Regions from separate parts of the Streptomyces sp. FXJ1.172 genome, predicted to be linked through region 3. Evidence: riboswitches for the same ligand, from Rfam matches in the RefSeq annotation. Region 3 holds a riboswitch; each other region holds the start of a gene.
The links. Region 3 has a riboswitch for S-adenosylmethionine ahead of thrC (threonine synthase). Riboswitches for the same ligand answer to the same signal wherever they lie in the genome.

Region 1 (6,249 bases), 4.4 Mb from region 3:
TATCCCCGTCTTCGGTCGACACCCGCTGCTCGTCTCCAGCCAGGCCCAGACCGCCCAGGCCGCGACCCACGGCCGCTATCACCTCGGTCTGGCTCTGGGCACGAAACTGCTGACGGAGACGGGCTTCGGCCTGCCTTTCGAACGACCCATCGCCCGGCTGCGCGAATTCCTCACCGCCCTGCGGCAGTTGACCAAGACCGGTACGGCCGACTTCCACGGCGAGCTGCTCACCGCCACCACACCGATCCCGGCGCGGGTACCAGGTGCCGAGAACGGCGTCCCCCTGCTCGTCGCCGCGATGGGGCCGCAGGCTCTGCGGGCCAGCGGCGAGCTTGCCGACGGAATCCTGCCCTATCTGGCAGGACCGCGCGCCCTGGCGGACCACATCGTGCCCGCCCTGAACGCCGCGGCCGAGGCCGCAGGCCGCCCCGCGCCCAGGATCGTGGCCCTGGTGCCCGGCGTGGTCACGGACGATGTCGACGCGGTGCGGGCCAAGGCCACCCAGAACCTCGCCTTCTACGAACAGATCCCCTCCTACGCGCGAGTCATCGAACTCTCCGGCGGCGGGCGGGCCGCCGACCTGGCCGTGATCGGCGACGAGAAGACGGTCGAGGCCGAGGTACGCCGTTACCGCGACGCCGGCGCCACCGAGGTCGTGTTCTCGGGCACCGAGATCGCGGGAGAAGCCGATCGCCGACGCACCTGGCGACTCCTCGGCGAACTGGCCGGCTGAGTACACCCGTCCGCTCGACAACCCCCTGTATCCCCTGCCCGAAGGCCCCCCGGCACAAAGGAGATTCCCCATGACCACCGAGGCCGCCACCACGGACCTCCACGCCTTCACCGAGACCTGGCTGGAGTGGTACCGAGCCCAGGAGGCCCGGCTCGCCGCCCCTCACGGGTTCCTGGCGATCACCGGCCTGCACTGGCTCGACGACCGACCCCAGCGCTTCCCGGACGCGCCCGGCGCGTGGCGCACCGGCCCCGAAGGCGTCGTCGTAGACCTCGACGACGCCGAGGAATTGGTCGTCGACGGGGCGCCGGTGCGCGGCGAGCACCGCTTCGGCGTGCTTCCCGAGCGCGGCGGCGTCGACGCCCTCTGGGGAGACGCCGTCATCGAGGTCGCCAGGCGCGGCGGCCAGGACATCGTGCGCCCCCGGCACCCGGACGCGCCGCTGCGCACGGCTTTCACCGGAACGCCTGCCTACGCCCCCGACCCGCGCTGGGCCGTGACGGGCCGCTACATCCCCTTCGACACTCCGCGGCCGACCACCGTGGGCGCTGCGGTCGAGGGCCTTGAGCATGTCTACGACGCCCCGGGCAGAGTCGAGTTCGAACTCGACGGGCGCCCGCTGTCGCTGACCGTGTTCCCCGGCCACGGTGCGGGACGGCTGATGGTGCTGTTCACCGACGAGACCTCCGGGGTCACCACCTACGCCGCCAACCGGGCCCTGGCCCTCGATCCGCCCGCCGCCGACGGTACGGTCGTCCTGGACTTCAACCGTGCCACCAACCTGCCGTGCGCCTACACGGACCTGGCCACCTGCCCGCTGCCCCCAGCCGAGAACCGGCTGCCGGTGGCGATCGAAGCCGGCCAGAAGATCCCCCGCGAGCGCGGCGGCTCCTGAGCTGGGCGCACTCTCGCCCCGACTCCCCGTACAAGGCGTCCTTTTGCGCCATTGACGTACCGACAAGACCGCTCCGTACGATCACGAACGGCATTGAGTGTCAGCGTCAAGCCCTGGCTCGCTGACCGGCAACCCTCCCACGCGGTGGGGTGCTCCAGGTGAAAGCCCGGCGGGATCACCGATGATGTCCGCAAGCGCGTGACCCGTGACCGGGGCCGGATATATGGAGGACCGATATGCGGCACGGTGGTGACCTCAGCGCCCGCTTCGCCGGCACCACCGTGTTCTCCCGGCTCTCGCGCCGGCGTCACATCGACCTCAAGCGCTCGACGAGCTGTCTCTGTCAGGCCTGACGGGCCTTCCCGCCGCTGGTCGCAGTACGGCACCTGTCGTCGCCGCACCCGCCTGCGCCTGATCTCCGTCTGTCTTTGATCCCCCCTTTCGCTCTGATCCCCCCTCTGCACAGCGCTCCCCCGGCACCGGCGTCGCGCCGGCCGGGGCCGCACGCCCACGCACGGCCGTGCCCTGCACCACATCCGTGCCTGGTGACACGAGCAGGAGAAGCCCTCCGTGACTGCACTTTCCGATGTCAGAACCTCCCGGTGGGCGGCACTGACCGCCGTCGTGACCACCAGTGTTCTGCTGACCGCCTGCGGCTCCGGCGGCGGCGGTTCCGGCAGCGGCGCCGGGCAGCCCAAGTCCGGCGGCACCCTGACCTTCGCGGTGGGTTCGGACGCCGGCTGCGTGGATCCGCAGCAGGTCGCCAGCAACGAGACCATCTACTCGGTGCGCCAGATCGTGGACTCCCTGACGGACCAGGACCCGAAGACCGCCAAGATCGTGCCGTGGCTGGCGAAGAGCTGGAAGGTCAGTTCCGACGCCACGACGTTCACGTTCCATCTGAGGTCGGGTGTCACCTTCAGCGACGGCTCGAAGCTGACCGCGCAGGCCGTCAAGGACAACTTCGACGCGGTGCCGAAGCTCGGCGCCCTGGGGACTCTCGCCGAGGGCTACCTGAGCGGCGTCAAGAGCACCACGGCAGTCGACCCGCTCACCGTCAAGGTGACGTTCAGCCAGCCCAACTCCCAGTTCCTGCAGGCCACTTCGACCCATTCGCTGGGGATCGAGTCGTCGGCGAGCGTGAGGGAGACCCCGCAGCGTACGGGCCGGAGGCCTCCAGTCCGGCCAGGTCGACGCGATCAGCAGCGTCGGCAAGGCCAACGAGACGGCGCTCAAGGGCGGTCAGGTCACCCTGCAGCGACGGGCCAACCCCGGCGTCGTGTTCGGTCTCGGCCTCAACAACTCACGGCCGGTCCTGAAGGACGCGCGAGTGCGCCAGGCGACCCTGTACGCCGTCGACCGGCAGCAGATCGCGGACACCGTGTTCCCGACCGGCACCCAGCCGGCGACCAGCGTCCTCGCCCACACCACACCCGACTACACCAGCCTCGCCTCCGACCTGGCGTCCGACGCGGCCAAAGCCAAGTCGCTGCTGGACGCGGCCGGCTGGAAGACCGGCAGCGACGGCATCCGCACCAAGGACGGCAAGAAGCTGAGCCTGACCATCGACTGGATACCCAACTCGGCCACCAACCAGCCCGCGTTGGAACTGATCCAGCAGCAGCTCAAGGCCGTCGGTGTCGACGTGTCCCTCAAGCAGCTCCAGGTCACCCAGCTGGCGCCGACGCTCCAGTCCGGCGTCTGCGACGCGGCCTGGGGGAACGTCACCCGTGGCGACCCGGACATAGCACCGGCTTGTCGAAGCCGTACTCGTGCCGCAGGGCGTGGCGTACCTGTTCATCTCGCACGACCTGGCCGTCGTACGGCAGATCGCACACCAGGTCGCCGTCATGCGGGCCGGCCGCGTCGTCGAGACAGGCCCGCCGGAGAAACTGTTCACCAGCCCCCGCCACGAGTACACCCGACAGCTGCTCGCGGCCATCCCCGGCGGCCGCGTCCCCACCCCCGGCGCCGAGACCACCACGAGCTGAGGACCAAGGTCGCATGAGCACACCCACCATCACCTCACTAGCCCTTCTCACCCCGGGCAACTTCGCCGACGACGACCCGTACATCGGCCTGGAGGAGACACTCCAGCTCTTCGAGTACGGCGAACGGCTCGGCTACGACGGCGCCTGGATCCGCCAGCGCCACCTCGAACACGGCGTCGGCTCAGCTGCCGTATTCCTCGCCGCGGCCGGACAGCGCACCGAGCGGATCGAGCTGGGCACCGCGGTCATCCCGATCGGCTACGAGAGCCCCTTCCGCCTGGCCGAAGACCTGGCGCTTGCCGATGTCCTGTCCCGCGGCCGCCTCCAGGTCGGCTTCAGCACCGGCATGCCACACGCCGAACTGCTCGGCGACCTGGTGTACGACGGCGACTGGCGAGGCTTCGACCTGTCGTACGGCAGGATCGCCCGCCTCGTCGACAACCTGCGCGGCGACTATCTCGGCGGCCCGGACACGGTGATCCACTCGCCGGGCAACATCCAGCGGCCGCGGCTGCAGCCGCACAACCCGGGTCTGGTGGAGCGGGTCTGGTACGGCGGAGGCAGCGTGCGCTCGGTCCGCTGGGCCGCCGAGAACGGTCTCAACCTGCTCTCCGGCAACATCGTCTCCGGCGAGAACACCGACGACTTCACCACCGCCCAGCTGAACCTGCTCTCCGAGTACCGGCGCGGCCTGGGCGACGACCGGCCGACGGCGCGCCTAGCGCTCGGACGGGTGATCGTGCCGTTCGACAGCGCCGACGCGGCCACCCGGGCCCGTTACCGGGACTACGCGGCCAGTCGGCACGAGCGCACCCTGAAACCGCAGACCCTGGCGCCACTGGGCCCGAAGCGGTTCCTGTTCGCCCCGGACGTGGTCGGCACCGCGGAACAGATCCTGGAACAGCTGGCGGCCGATCCCGTCCTCACGCAGGTGTCCGAGCTGCGCTTGGAGCTGCCCTACGAGTTCCATCGCGAGGAGTACGAACAGATCCTGCACGACGTACGCCACCTGATCGCACCGGAGTTGGGCTGGCGCTCCGCTTCCCCGACGGTTCACAAGGCGGGCCGGTGAGTCCTGTCCCGGAGCGCCCGGTCCGGCTCGAGGTGCACACCCGCGAGCCGTTCGCCGCAGGCCACCGCTTCCCCGGCACCGGGGCGTACGAAGTGCTCACCACCACCGCCCACTACGCCGTGGACCCGAAGGCAGCCACCAACCGCGCGATCCCCGACCTCGACCTCGTGCCGCCCGACGTCACCGGCAAGGTGTGCTTCAGCGGGGACGTCGAGATCCTACGTCCGGTCGACGGCGGGCGCAGGCGGCTGTTCCTCGACTGGGGCGCTTCGGGATCGTCCGCGCCGACTACGACACGCAGCGGCGCACTCCCAAGGACAGCTACCACTGGTACAGGGCGCTGATCGCGGCACAGAAGGGATGATCGCCAGCCTGTACTTTTCTTGTGCGGCCCGTCCAGTTTTCGTGATCGGCGTCCGCCTCCAACCGTCTTACCGGGACTCCGGCGACCGCACACAGGCGACGTGGAAGTCCTCTTCGACGAGGGCGATCCACCGGGGCTGGTCGACGGCGGCGACCCGCACGCCGTGCGGACGAGGAGGTGCGTCCGGCGGCCGGACAGAACGCTCTCCCATGGCGCGGTACGGGACAAGGCCACGGCCGACTGGTGCACCGGGGAGGACAGGGGTTCTGTCGAGTCGGACGAACGTCAGCTCCGACCGGTACGGCGACCCACGTGTCCCAAGCCCTGGACTGGTTCGCGGCCACTGATCGGCTCCAGGCACCTCGCCTTTCCTCGGCGGCCTCCGGAATTCCGGGCTGCTCTCCCCCGACAGGCCCGCCGAAGGAACACGGGACGCGCCTGACCGCCGTGGCCGTGGCCTCCCCCAGCACGCATCCCAGTATCATCAACGTCCCCTGAGCATGCGAAAGCACGAACAGGTCGAACGAAGCGTGCAACTTCACCCTCGGCCCGTTCCACCGGTCTGTGGGTCGACCTTCGCGCTCGGGGCCTGATGGATGTACCGGCGCGGGCCGGTCGCGGGAGGAGTGCGCGGTGTCTTTGACCGACAAGGCCATCGAACACATCCGTGAGCTGATCCGCAGCGGTGCGCTGCCTCCGGGTTCGAAGCTGCCACCGGAGGCGGACCTCGCCGCCCAGCTGGGTCTGTCCCGCAACCTCGCCCGCGAGGCCGTCAAGGCACTGGCCGTCGCACGCGTGCTGGACGTCCGGCGAGGCGACGGAACGTACGTGACCAGTCTGGAGCCCAGCCTGCTGTTCGAGGGCCTCGTCGGAGCCGTGGAACTCCTCCAGAGCGACTCGGCCGCGCTGCTGGACTTGATGGAGGTCCGCAGGCTGCTGGAGCCGGCGGCGACCGCGCTGGCCGCCACCCGGATCTCCGACGAGCAGCTTGCCGAGGTCAAGCAACACCTGGACGCCATGCGCGAGGCCCGCGACGACGTCGAGCAGCTCAACGCCCACGACGCGGCCTTCCACCGGGCCGTGATCTCCGCGACGGGCAACAGCTCGCTGCTCACGCTCCTGGAAGGCATATCGGGCCGTATGCTGCGTGCCCGGATCTGGCGCGGGCTGGTCGACGATCAGGCCGCGGGCCGC
Region 2 (6,249 bases), 1.5 Mb from region 3:
GCTCGGCGTCCGCGCGCTGGGCCTCCTCGCCGGCCGCGGCGACCAGCTTCACCCAGCCCGCCGGGCGCAGTACGTAGGCCGCGGCCGCCACGTCGAGCGGGTCCGCGGCCGGGGGCGGGGAGCCTGAGTCGAGGGCGCCGGTGAGTTCCGGCTGCGCCTCTCTGAGCTTCTCCCCGATCCGCTGCCGGAACAGCGCATCGGTCTCCAGCGCCGCCGCCATCGCGTTCCCGGCGAACTTTGCCCGGCGGTTGGGGGCGAACCGGGCGTACTGCCTGAGCTGGGCGGGCAGTTCGGTCAGGGTCAGTCCGCCGAAGCCGTCCGAGACGATCTGCACGACCCGCCGGCGCACGCCGTCGGGCAGCGGACGGTCAAGCACCTCAGCGGTGCCGTCGCCCGGCCCCCCGCCTGCGGTCTCCACCATCCGTCACACCCCAATGTCTCTGCGAGCCGCTCCGCTCAGGAGTCGATGCCCGGCCTGTCCACGAGTTCCACCTGGTCCACCGCGTTGCACCAGCGGCAGCGCACCGATTCGATGGTCTCACTGACCACCTCGCGCTCCTCCACCTTCGGCTCACCGGCCAGATCGAGATGGACGTACTCGACGACCTTCGACGAACGGGTCACGTCGAACCGGGTCAGGTTGCCGCACAGGGTGCAGCGCCACCGGGTGGTCGCGGTCGGCAGGGGAACCGTCATCGTGGCAGTCCGCTTCCTTCTCGTTCGCTCCTCCACGTCGCCGGCCGACGCGTGTGGCCGTAACCCTACGGCCTGCCGGGGACTCACCGCCCGTCCGTCCACGACGGCGAGGCGGTCTGTCGGCATGCGTCCCGTTACGTCATGCTCTGTGTTCATGATCAGCCAGCTGAGCACGGCGACCGGCAGGACCCTCAGAGCGGTCCGGAGCACATCGGCACCCATCACCCATGGCCTCATCGCCCTGTGCTGCCTGCTCTTCGTCCTCGGCCCGGCCTCCGGGCTCACCCCCGGCTACGGCACCGGGGAGGCGCTCGCCACCGCCCAGCGGGCCTACTTCCGGCACTGGGGCGTGGTGCCGGCCGAGCTGTTCGACGGACCGGCCCGCGAGGTCCTCACGCCCGCCACGGCGCTGTTCGTGCACGGCAGCTGGGTGCACCTGCTCGGCAACATGCTCTTCCTCTTCGTCTTCGGGGCGATGACCGAGGAGCGGATGGGCCGGGTCGAGTTCACCCTCTTCTACACCGGCTGCGGCTACCTGGCCCTGCTGGGCTACGCGGCCGCCAACACCTCGTCCGAGGAGTCGCTGGTGGGCGCGTCCGGGGCGATCTCGGCGGTCCTCGGCGCGTTCCTCTTCCTGTTCCCCCGGGCCCGCGTGACCAGCCTGCTGCCGTTCCTGCTCTTCCTGCCGCTGCGGTTCCCCGCCTGGGTCGTGCTGCCGTTCTGGGCGGCGGTGCAGTGGGCGGCGGCGGAGCAGGCCTCCGACGGGCCCGGGGTGGCGTATCTGGCGCACCTGGTGGGGTTCGGGCTGGGCTTCGTCTACGCGTGGGTGCGTTACGGGCGTGGGACTAGAGTGAAGTGCACCGCAGCTCCGGCACCCGAGGGAGAGAACCAGCCGTGATCACCGCGATCGTCCTCATCAAGACCAGCGTGGACCGGATCCCCGAGATCGCGGAGCAGATCGCTTCGCTGGACTCGGTGAGCGAGGTTTTCTCCGTCACCGGTACGTACGACTTGATCGCGATGGTCCGGGTGGGCCGGCACGAGGATCTCGCCGAGGTCATCCCGGGGCGGATCAGCAAGATCCCCGGTGTGGAGGGCACGGACACGCACGTGGCGTTCCGTACCTACTCCCAGCACGACCTCGAGGCGGCCTTCGCGATCGGGCTGGACTCCTGACCGGCTGAAAACCGCCTCGACCCGCTCCTCGACGGGGGGCCGGCTCACACGGCAGGCACGCAGCGGCCGTCCTCCGTGCGGTACGTCCACTTCGCACCCTCGGTCACCAGTTCCCGCACGGCGTTCACGAAGCGCTCGACGTGCTCGTCGGGGGTGCCCGCGCCGAAGCTCACGCGGATGGCGTTGAGGGACTTCTCGCCCGGGGCCGCCTCCGGGGCGCCGCACTCGCCCTGGGTCTGCGGGTCGCTGCCCAGCAGGGTGCGGACCAGGGGGTGGGCGCAGAAGAGGCCGTCGCGGACGCCGATGCCGTACTCGGCGGAGAGCGCGGCGGCGAAGTGGGAGCTGTTCCAGCCCTCCACCACGAAGGAGATCACGCCGACCCGCGGGGCGTCGTCGCCGAACAGGGACAGCACCTTCACCTGCGGGACCTCGGCCAGGCCCGCGCGGACCCGGGCGATCAGCTGCCGCTCGCGGGCGACCAGGCCGTCCCAGCCGGCCTCGGTGAGCGCCTTGCACGCCGAGGCGATGGAATAGGCGCCGATGACGTTCGGGGAACCCGCCTCGTGCCGGGCGGCGCTCTCGTGCCACTCCACGGCCACTCCCCCGTCCGGACGCCGGGTGACCTTGCGGCTGGCACCGCCGCCCGCGAGGTACGGCTCGGCCGCGCGCAGCCAGTCGGCGCGGCCCGCGAGGACACCGGAGCCGAAGGGGGCGTACAGCTTGTGCCCGGAGAAGGCGACCCAGTCGACGTCCAGGTCCCGGACGTCCACCGGGTGGTGCGGGGCCAGCTGGGCGGCGTCCAGGACGATCCGGGCGCCATGGGCGTGCGCGGCGGCGGCCAGCTCGCGCACCGGCCACAGCTCGCCGGTGACGTTGGAGGCACCGGTGACGCAGACCAGCGCCGGGCCGTGCGGGTCGCGGTCGGCGAGGGCCCGCTCCAGGGTCTCGACGGCCTGGCGCGGGGTGCGCGGGGCGTTCAGGTAGGTGACCTTCGCGTCCTGCCAGGGCAGCAGCGAGGCGTGGTGCTCGGTCTCGAAGACGAAGACCTGGCAGCCGGCGGGGAGGGCGCGGGCGAGCAGGTTGAGGGAGTCCGTCGTCGAGCGGGTGAAGACCACCTGGTCGTCGGCGCGGCAGCCGAGGAAGCGGGCGACCGTCGCGCGGGCGTTCTCGAACAGGTCGGTGGAGAGCTGGGAGAGGTAGCCGGCGCCGCGGTGGACGCTGCCGTAGTACGGCGCGTAGGCGGCCACGTCGTCCCAGACGCGCTGCAGGGCGGGGGCGCTGGCCGCGTAGTCGAGGGCGGCGTAGGTGACCTCGCCGCCGGTGACGAGCGGAACGGTGACATCCCGGCCCAGAACGGCCAGCGGGGCACATACGGACTGGTCGGCGGCAGCGGTGAAGACAGACATGGGTGAACTCCCGTGAGAACGTACGGCACAGAAGGCGTACGGAAAGAAGAGAAGAAGGGTGTGCGGAGGCGGGGCTCGGCGGCCCTATCGCATTCGCTTGCTCACGGAAGGCTCCTCGACGACCAGGACCCCTGGCTCTCGAGGGGTCCGCGCTTGCCGTGGACCTCGCTGCCCACGGCCTGGTCTTCACCCGGGGCACCCCGCCACGGACGGAGGGTTGCCGGACAGTCGGCCGGGGCCTCATGACTGTCACTCATGACCTGGTCCAGGAAACTACGTCAGATGATCGGCGTCCCGCAACCCGAGTCCGGATCGCGGGACGCCCGTCGGTGACGCCGGTGACCGCTATGCGTTGGTCGCCGCCACCCAGCGCTCCAGCGCCCGCTTCGCCGCGCCCGAGTCGATCGACTCGGCGGCCCGGACCATGCCGGCGCGCAGCTGCTCGGCGAGCGGGGCGTCCGCCGGGTGCAGCGCGACCAGGGCCGCCGCGGAATTGAGCAGGACGGCGTCGCGGACCGGACCCGGCTCGCCCTCGAGCAGCCGGCGGGCCACGTCCGCGTTGTGGGCCGGGTCGCCGCCGCGCAGGGCCTCCACGGGGACGAGGCCGAGGCCGACCTCGCGCGGGTCGAAGACCTCCTCGGTGACCTTGCCGTCCCGGACGACCCAGACCCGGGAGGTGGACGTCGTCGTCAGCTCGTCCAGGCCGTCGTCGCCCCGGAAGACCAGCGCGGAGTTGCCGCGCCCGGCGAGCACGCCCGCGACGATCGGCGCCTCCTGCGCCACGGCCACGCCGACCGCCTGGGCCCGTACCTTCGCCGGGTTGGTCAGCGGACCGAGCAGGTTGAACACCGTGCGGATGCCCAACTGGCCGCGGGCGGCGCCCACATGGCGCAGCGCGGGGTGGAACTTCACCGCGAAGCAGAAGGTGATGCCGGCCTCCTCGGCGACCTCGGCCACCCGCCGGGGCGTGAGGTCGAGGTTGACGCCGAGCTTCTCGAGGACGTCGGAGGATCCGGAGGCGGAGGAGGCGGCGCGGTTGCCGTGCTTGACCACCTTGGCGCCCGTGCCGGCGACGACCAGCGACGACATCGTGGAGATGTTCACCGTCCGCGCCCCGTCGCCGCCGGTGCCGACGATGTCGACGGTCCGGCCGGGCACCTCGATCACGTTCGCGTGCTCGTACATCGTGCGGACCAGACCGGTGATCTCTTCCACCGTCTGCCCCTTGGCCCGCAGCGCCACCGCGAAGCCGGCGATCTGCGCGTCGGTCGCCTCGCCGCGCATGATCCGGTCCATCGCCCACGCGGTGTCGTCGGCGGACAGGTCATGGCCGCTGAGCAGGCCGTTCAGCAGGGCGGGCCAGGAGCGGCCCGCCGTGGTGTCGCCTCCAGCGGGGGTCACAGCGCTCATAGCCGCTCCTGGGTGTCGTACCTGCGAGACCACTGGGTCGAAACCAGTGGTGATGCCACCTTATCGGCCCCAGGACAGGGCGAAGGGCCCCGTCCGTAAGCCGGACGGGGCCCTTCAGCGTGGCGTGGCGACGCGGGGATCAGTGGTGGCCGTGGCCGCTCGTGATCTCCTTGTATTCGTCGACGGTCGGCTTCGGGATCTGGCTGTCCTCGCCGTAGTAGGCGTTGGACATCTTCACCCGCAGCTTCTCCGAGGTCGGCACCTTGCGCTGGACACCGTTCTCGTCGACCGCCGGGCCGATCTGGGCCGGCTCGTACTGCTTGTGCGCGGTGAGCGTGTGCAGCTGCTCCTGGCTGAGCGGCTCGTGCACCTCGATGAACTCACCGTGCGGCAGCCGCTTGATGATGCCGGTCTCGCGACCGTGCAGCACCTTGTCGCGGTCGCGGCGCTGCAGGCCGAGGCAGATCCGCTTGGTGACGATGAACGCGATGACCGGGCCGGCGAAGAAGAAGATCCGGACGAACCAGGTCACGGCGTTGATCGACAGGTGGAAGTGCGTGGCCCACAGGTCGTTGCCGCCGCCGACCAGGGTGATCATGTAGATCGTCACCCAGGCGACACCGAACGCGGTACGGGTCGGGGCGTTGCGCGGGCGGTCCAGGATGTGGTGCTCGCTCTTGTCGCCGGTGACCCACGACTCGATGAACGGGTAGACCGCGATCGCCGCCAGGACCAGCGGGAAGAGGACCAGCGGGATGAACACGCCCAGGACGAGCGTGTGACCCCAGATGTTGACCTCCCAGCCCGGCATGAAGCGGATCAGACCCTCGGCGAAGCCCATGTACCAGTCGGGCTGGGCGCCGGTGGACACCTGGTCCGGACGGTAGGGGCCCATGGCCCAGATCGGGTTGATCTGGGCGACCGCCGCGATGGCCGCGATGACGCCGAAGACCAGGAAGAAGAAGCCTCCGGCCTTGGCCATGTAGACCGGCAGCAGCGGCATGCCGACGACGTTCTTCTCGGACTTGCCCGGACCCGCGAACTGCGTGTGCTTGTGGAAGAAGACCAGGATCAGGTGCGCGACCATCAGGCCGAGCATGATGCCGGGCAGCAGCAGGATGTGGATCGAGTAGAACCGGGCGACGAAGTCGTGGCCGGGGAACTGACCGCCGAAGAGGAAGAACGACAGGTACGTGCCGATGATCGGCACGGACAGGATCGCGCCCTCCATGAAACGGACACCGGTGCCGGAGAGCAGGTCGTCCGGCAGCGAGTAACCGGTGAAGCCGGTGAACATGCCGAGGACGAACAGCAGGAAGCCGAACAGCCAGTTGATCTCACGCGGCTTGCGGAACGCGCCGGTGAAGAACACGCGCATCATGTGCACGAACATGCCGGCGAGGAAGATCAGCGCGGCCCAGTGGTGGATCTGCCGGATCAGCAGACCACCACGCACATCGAAGGAGATGTGCACGGTCGAGTTGAACGCCTCGGACATCAGCTGTCCCTGCAGCGGGACGTACGAGCCGTGGTAGACGACCTCGTTCATCGACGGGTGGAA
Region 3 (6,249 bases):
ACCCGGGAAAAAGCCATCCTCGCCCTGGAACGCCGGGGCTTCGCGGGCCCCGGCGCCAAGGAACGAGCGATCCGCGAGGAGCTGGGCCTCGCCCCGGTGCGCTACTACCAGCTCCTCAACGCCCTCCTGGACGACGAGCGGGCCCTGGCCCACGACCCGGTGACGGTGAACCGCCTGCGCAGAATCAGGCAGTCCCACCGCTCGGACCGCTGACTTTCCGCTCCTGGGGCACGGCCCCAGGAGTGAGGGCGACCCGCGCTGGATACTGTCGCTGTATGGACCCCCTGCCGACACCGCAGACCCAGTCCGGCCGGGACGGCCTCGCCGCGTTCCTGGCGAAGCCGGCCACAGCGATCGTCGGCCTGGACTTCGACGGCACACTGGCCCCCATCGTCGCCGACCCCGAACAGGCCCGCGCCCACCCGGACGCCGTACCGGCCCTCGCCGCGCTCGCCCCGAAGGTCGCCTCCATCGCCGTGATCACCGGCCGCCCGGCCGGCGTCGCGGTCCGCTACGGCGGCTTCGCCGGCGTCCCCGGCCTGGACCACCTCACCGTCCTCGGCCACTACGGCGCCGAACGCTGGGACGCCGTCACCGGCACCGTCACCGCCCCCGCCCCGCACCCCGGGGTCGCCGCGGTCCGCGCGGAGCTGCCGGGCGTCCTGGACCGTGCCGGTGCCTGGCCCGGCACCTGGATCGAGGAGAAGGGCCGGGCCGTCGCGGTCCACACCCGCCGCGCCGCCGACCCGGAGGCCGCGTTCGAGGCCCTGCGCGGCCCCCTCACCGACCTCGCCGCCCGCCATGGGCTGATCGTCGAACCCGGCCGCCTGGTCCTGGAACTGCGCCCGCCCGGCATGGACAAGGGCGTGGCCCTCGGCGAGTACGTCCGCCGGACGGGCGCCGGCGCGGTCCTCTACGCCGGCGACGATCTCGGCGACCTGCCCGCCTACGCCGCCGTGGACAAGCTCCGCGGTGACGGGGTCCCCGGCCTGCTGGTGTGCAGCGGCAGCACGGAGGTCACGGAACTGGCGGAGCGGGCGGACGTGGTGGTCGACGGCCCGGCCGGCGTCGTGGCGCTGCTGCGGTCGCTGGCGGCCGGGATCGATCACCGCTCCAGCGCGGCCAGCTGATCAAGGAACCACTTCGCCGGCGGAAGTGCCGTCGCGGCCGCGGCCAGCCGCTTGGACCGCTCCGCCCGCTCACCCGCCGGCATGCTCAGCGCCGCGTGCAGCGCCTGTGCCGTACCCCCGATGTCGTACGGGTTCACCACGATCGCGTCCTCGCCCAGCTCCTCGTACGCCCCGGCCTCCCGGGACAGCACCAGCACGCACCCCTCGTCGGAGACGACCGGCACCTCCTTGGCGACCAGGTTCATGCCGTCCCGGATCGGATTGACCAGGGCGACGTCGGCGAGCCGGTACGCGGCGAGCGAGCGCGCGAAGTCGTCCTTGACGTGCAGCTCCACCGGACGCCAGCCGGCCGTCCCGTACCGTGAGTTGATCTCCTGCGCGACCCGCTGCACCTCGGCGGTGTAGTCCCGGTACACGGCGAGATCCTGCCGGGAGGGGTACGCGAACGCGACGTGCACCACGCGCTCGCGCCACTCGGGATGGTCGTCCAGCAGCTGCCGGTACGCCAGCAGCCCGCGCACGATGTTCTTGGACAGTTCGGTGCGGTCCACGCGGACGATCGTCTTGCGGCTCTCGCCGATCTCCTCGCGCAGCGCGGCCATCCGCTCGTCGACGTCCGGCTCGTGCGCCCGTGCGCGCAGGAAGTCCGCGTCCGCGCCGAGCCCGTGCACCCCGATCGCCGTACCGGTGGTGACCCCGGGCCCGAGCACCGCGTCACAGCAGGCCGTGAACGCCTCCGCCCAGCGCCCGGTCAGGAAGGCCGCCCGGTCCGCGCCCAGGATGCCGTGCAGCAGTTCGGCCGCGATGTCGTCGGGCAGCAGCCGGAAGTAGTCCGGCGGGGCCCACGGGGTGTGCGAGAAGTGGCCGATGCGCAGGTCGGGCCTGAGCTGCCGGAGCATCAGGGGCGCGAGGGCCAGGTGGTAGTCCTGCACGACCACCGCCGCCCCCCTGGCGGCCTCCTCGGCCAGCGCCTCGGCGAACGCCCGGTTGTAGGCCTGGTAGGACGCCCACTGCTGCCGGAACCGGGCGTCGAAGACCGGCTCCAGCGGGGTCTGGTACAGCATGTGGTGGACGAACCACAGCACCGAGTTGGCGATGCCGTTGTACGCCTCGGCGAAGACGTCCGGGTCGATGTCCAGCATCCGCACCCGCTGACCGCCGGTGTCCGCGGCCGGCAGCAGCCTGCCGTCCGCCCGCCGTACGGCCTCGCGGTCGCCGTCGCCCAGCGCGGCGCACACCCACACCGAGTCCGCGTCCGACCCGATGGCCGACAGCCCCGAGACCAGCCCGCCGCCGCCCCGCTTGGCGCGCAGCGAGCCCTCCCCCTCGTCGGGGGACACCGTGTACGAAACCGGGCCGCGATTGGACGCGACCAGCACCTCGGCACCGTGCGTGGAAGCCATGGTCCTCAACCTAGCCCAGCCCGGAAACGCTCAAACGTACGGCCACGCCGCCGTATACGACCCCGCGGCCGGTTCACGCCACCTTCCGCTCGGCATACTCCGCGATCTCCACCATCGGCGGCCGTTCCTCTGTGTCCACCGAGTAGGTGCGCGGTTCGAAGCCGTCCTCGCCCCGCTCGAACTGGGTCAGCGAGGGGCGCACCAGGTGGCCTCGGGCCAGCCGGAGCTGGGCGGTGCGGTAGATCGCCGCGGCCATCCGGCCGAGCGCCTGGCCGTCCTGGTGGCGGTGCTTGCGCACGCCGACGTCCACCTGGGCCAGCGCGTCGAGTCCCACCAGGTGCAGGGCGTCGACCAGCATGCCCAGCTCCACGCCGTAACCGACGGGGAAGGGCAGCTGTTCCAGCAGGCCGCGGCGGGCCGCGTACTCGCCGCCGAGCGGCTGCACGAACCCGGCCAGCTGCGGCCAGTGCATGTTCAGCAGCGGGCGGGCCATCAGCTCGGTGACCCGGCCGCCCTGCCCCGCGGCAGCCGGGCCCAAGGCGTGCCCGTCGGACACCGTGAGCGGGCGGTCGTACATGGCCTTGACGAGGGCCACCTCGGGGTCGGTGAGCAGCGGGCCGACGATTCCGGAGACGAAGTCCGAGGAGAACTCCCTCAGGTCCGCGTCGATGAAACAGATGATGTCCCCGGCGGTGACGAGGAGAGAGCGCCACAGGACCTCACCCTTGCCGGGGACGGCCGGAATGCGGGGCAGGATCTCGTCACGGTGAACGACCCGCGCGCCCGCGGCGGCGGCGACCTCGGAGGTGCGGTCGGTGGAGCCGGAGTCGACGACGACGATCTCGTCGACGAGCGGGACCTCTTCCACGAGGTCGCGGCGGATGGCCGTGACGATGTCGCCGACGGTCTCCTCCTCGTTGAGCGCGGGCAGCACGACGCTGATCGTCTGGCCCGTGCGCTGCTTGGCGGCCACGATCCGGTGCAGCGGGCGGTCGGTCACGGACCAGGAGCGGGTGGCCAGCCAGCGTTCGACTTCTTCCAGCACGGTCTGCGACTCCTCACTGTTCGTGATCACATGGGGTCACGGTGTGATCCATCTCGCGGTTCGGACGACTATCTCAACTGTCGTGGCCGTCGGTTACAGTCTTGAACAACGCCGATGACCATCGCATGTCGGGGGTCGCGCGCGTTCCACAACCGCATACAGCTCATCCAGAGGGGCAGAGGGAAACGGCCCGGTGAAGCCCCGGCAACCCTCCAGCCGGTCTCGTCTTTTCACAAGCGAGGCTCCCGGCTAGGGAAGGTGCCAAATCCGTCTCGCGGCGAGATGCGCCGTGAGGAAGATGAGGAGAAAGGGCCTCGCCTCCATGGCTGTGCAGACAGTTGCAAGTTCCAGCACCTCCACCGTCGACCTCGGTCCCGCCGTGGCGCTGAGCTGTCGCGAGTGCGGTCACCGTGTCCCGCTCGGCCCGGTCTTCGCGTGCGAGGAGTGTTTCGGCCCGCTGGAGGCCGCCTACGACTTCTCCGGCTACGACACCGAGGAACTGCGCCGGCGGGTCGCATCGGGCCCGGCGAACATCTGGCGGTACGCGCCCCTGCTGCCCGTCCCGGCGGACGTGGCCGACAAGCCGAACCTGAACCCCGGCTGGACCAAGCTCGTCAAGGCCGACAACCTCGCCCGCGAACTCGGCGTCACCGGCGGGCTGTTCGTGAAGGACGACTCCGGCAACCCGACGCACTCCTTCAAGGACCGCGTCGTCGCCCAGGCGCTGGAGGCCGCGCGCGCCTTCGGCTTCACCACCCTGTCCTGCTCCTCCACGGGCAACCTGGCCGGTGCCGTCGGCGCCGCCGCGGCCCGCGCCGGCTTCCGCTCCTGCGTGTTCATCCCGCACGACCTGGAGCAGGGCAAGGTCGTCATGGCCGCGGTCTACGGCGGCGAGCTGGTCGGCATCGAGGGCAACTACGACGACGTCAACCGCTTCTGCTCCGAGCTGATCGGCGACCCGGCCGGCGAGGGCTGGGGCTTCGTCAACGTCAACCTGCGGCCGTACTACGCGGAGGGCTCCAAGACCCTCGCGTACGAGATCTGCGAGCAGCTCGGCTGGCGGCTGCCCGACCAGATCGTGATCCCGATCGCCTCCGGCTCCCAGCTCACGAAGATCGACAAGGGTCTGAAGGAACTGATCGAGCTGGGCCTGGTCGAGGACAGGCCGTACAAGATCTTCGGTGCGCAGGCCGAGGGCTGCTCGCCGGTGTCCGCCGCCTTCAAGGCCGGGCACGACGTGGTCCGCCCGCAGAAGCCGAACACCATCGCCAAGTCCCTCGCCATCGGCAACCCGGCCGACGGGCCGTACGTGCTGGACATCGCGCGCCGCACCGGCGGTGCGGTGGAGGACGTGACCGACGGGGAAGTCGTCGACGCGATCAAGCTGCTGGCCCGCACCGAGGGCATCTTCGCCGAGACGGCGGGCGGTGTGACGGTCGGCGTCACCCGCAAGCTGATCAAGGACGGCGTCCTGGACCCGACGAAGACCACGGTGGTCCTCAACACCGGCGACGGCCTGAAGACGCTGGACGCCGTGGCCGGCACGGGTCTGACCGCCACCATCCGCCCGACCCTGGACTCCTTCCGAGAGGCTGGCCTCGCATGAGCGTGACCGTTCGCATCCCCACCATCCTGCGCACCTACACCGGCGGCCAGGCCGAGGTCGCCGCCGAGGGGGCGACCCTCGCCGAGGTCATCGCGGACCTGGAGAAGAACCACACCGGTATCTCCGCCCGCGTGCTGGACGACCAGGGCAAGCTGCGCCGGTTCGTCAACGTCTACGTCAACGACGACGACGTCCGCTTCGAACAGGGCCTCGAGACGGCGACCCCCGAGGGCGCCGGTGTCTCCATCATTCCGGCGGTCGCCGGCGGCTGATTGATACCCTCGGTAACCGCGGTTACCGATTGTTCATCGAATGGCCTCCTCCGTGAGAGAAACGGAGGGGGCCATTCAGTGTGATTGAGCGCGGTACAGTTGGGGAACGCGTTCCGAGCCCGAAGGTCACAGGCCCCGGATTCCTCACCGCGGGCCCGATAAGAAGCAGCCAAAGTGTGCGGGCTTTCTGCGGCTTTCGTTCCATTTTGTACAGCCCGACTTGCCCTGAATTCAGCCGAAGTTTAGGCAGATTCCGGACTGGGCTCGTCCAGATTTCTCGTCCGATTGACCTGTTGCAGACGGCAGTTGGACAGATACATTCAGCCGCGGTCGACGCGTTCCGGCGCACGCCCCCGACCAATGGGGGGTGAGGTCTGACCCGGGTCCGCGAAGTGTGGATCTGTGCAAGGGCCAGTAATAGGGGAGTTAGGCATGGCTCAGGGCACCGTCAAGTGGTTCAACGCGGAGAAGGGGTACGGCTTCATCGCGGTCGACGGTGGTGCGGACGTCTTCGTCCACTACAGCGCCATTCAGATGGACGGCTACCGCACCCTGGAAGAGGGCCAGCGGGTGGAGTTCGAGATCTCGCAGGGCCAGAAGGGCCCGCAGGCCGACATGGTTCGCCTCAGCGCCTGAACGTTTCTTGTCCGAAGGGCCCGCACCTCGCAGGGGTGCGGGCCCTTCGCCGTCCCCGGGCCTCTGTTCGCGGGCGGCTGACGGCCCCTGCCGGACGGCGAGAGGCGCTTGCACTCGACCATGCCGAGTGCTAATCATTGCGTTAGCACTCTGAAGG

Region 1: it holds a riboswitch for S-adenosylmethionine, as region 3 does, so the genes downstream of both, A6P39_RS03840 (putative leader peptide) here and thrC (threonine synthase) in region 3, are expected to answer to the same signal.
Region 2: it holds a riboswitch for S-adenosylmethionine, as region 3 does, so the genes downstream of both, A6P39_RS30015 (aminotransferase class V-fold PLP-dependent enzyme) here and thrC (threonine synthase) in region 3, are expected to answer to the same signal.

The regions. Positions count from the first base shown of each region.
Region 1 is NZ_CP119133.2:778,547-784,795, forward strand. Features, by position in the region: gene A6P39_RS03830 (LLM class F420-dependent oxidoreductase) at 1-733, shown strand, start outside; gene A6P39_RS03835 (DUF1684 domain-containing protein) at 804-1,628, shown strand; SAM riboswitch class IV at 1,718-1,831, shown strand; gene A6P39_RS03840 (putative leader peptide) at 1,865-1,981, shown strand; partial or broken gene A6P39_RS03845 (ABC transporter substrate-binding protein) at 2,199-3,375, shown strand; partial or broken gene A6P39_RS03850 (ABC transporter ATP-binding protein) at 3,410-3,619, shown strand; gene A6P39_RS03855 (LLM class flavin-dependent oxidoreductase) at 3,633-4,691, shown strand; partial or broken gene A6P39_RS03860 (family 1 glycosylhydrolase) at 4,957-5,055, shown strand; gene A6P39_RS03865 (hypothetical protein) at 5,123-5,266, opposite strand; gene A6P39_RS03870 (FadR/GntR family transcriptional regulator) at 5,689-6,249, shown strand, end outside.
Region 2 is NZ_CP119133.2:6,688,556-6,694,804, reverse strand. Features, by position in the region: gene A6P39_RS30035 (NYN domain-containing protein) at 1-421, opposite strand, end outside; gene A6P39_RS30030 (hypothetical protein) at 457-696, opposite strand; gene A6P39_RS30025 (rhomboid family intramembrane serine protease) at 851-1,594, shown strand; gene A6P39_RS30020 (Lrp/AsnC family transcriptional regulator) at 1,591-1,872, shown strand; gene A6P39_RS30015 (aminotransferase class V-fold PLP-dependent enzyme) at 1,917-3,278, opposite strand; SAM riboswitch class IV at 3,423-3,539, opposite strand; gene trpD (anthranilate phosphoribosyltransferase) at 3,624-4,688, opposite strand; gene qcrB (cytochrome bc1 complex cytochrome b subunit) at 4,828-6,249, opposite strand, start outside.
Region 3 is NZ_CP119133.2:5,216,913-5,223,161, forward strand. Features, by position in the region: gene A6P39_RS23335 (DUF3263 domain-containing protein) at 1-213, shown strand, start outside; gene otsB (trehalose-phosphatase) at 276-1,130, shown strand; gene A6P39_RS23345 (alpha,alpha-trehalose-phosphate synthase (UDP-forming)) at 1,106-2,533, opposite strand; gene A6P39_RS23350 (glucosyl-3-phosphoglycerate synthase) at 2,607-3,578, opposite strand; SAM riboswitch class I at 3,739-3,883, shown strand; gene thrC (threonine synthase) at 3,901-5,184, shown strand; gene A6P39_RS23360 (MoaD/ThiS family protein) at 5,181-5,456, shown strand; gene A6P39_RS23365 (cold-shock protein) at 5,889-6,092, shown strand.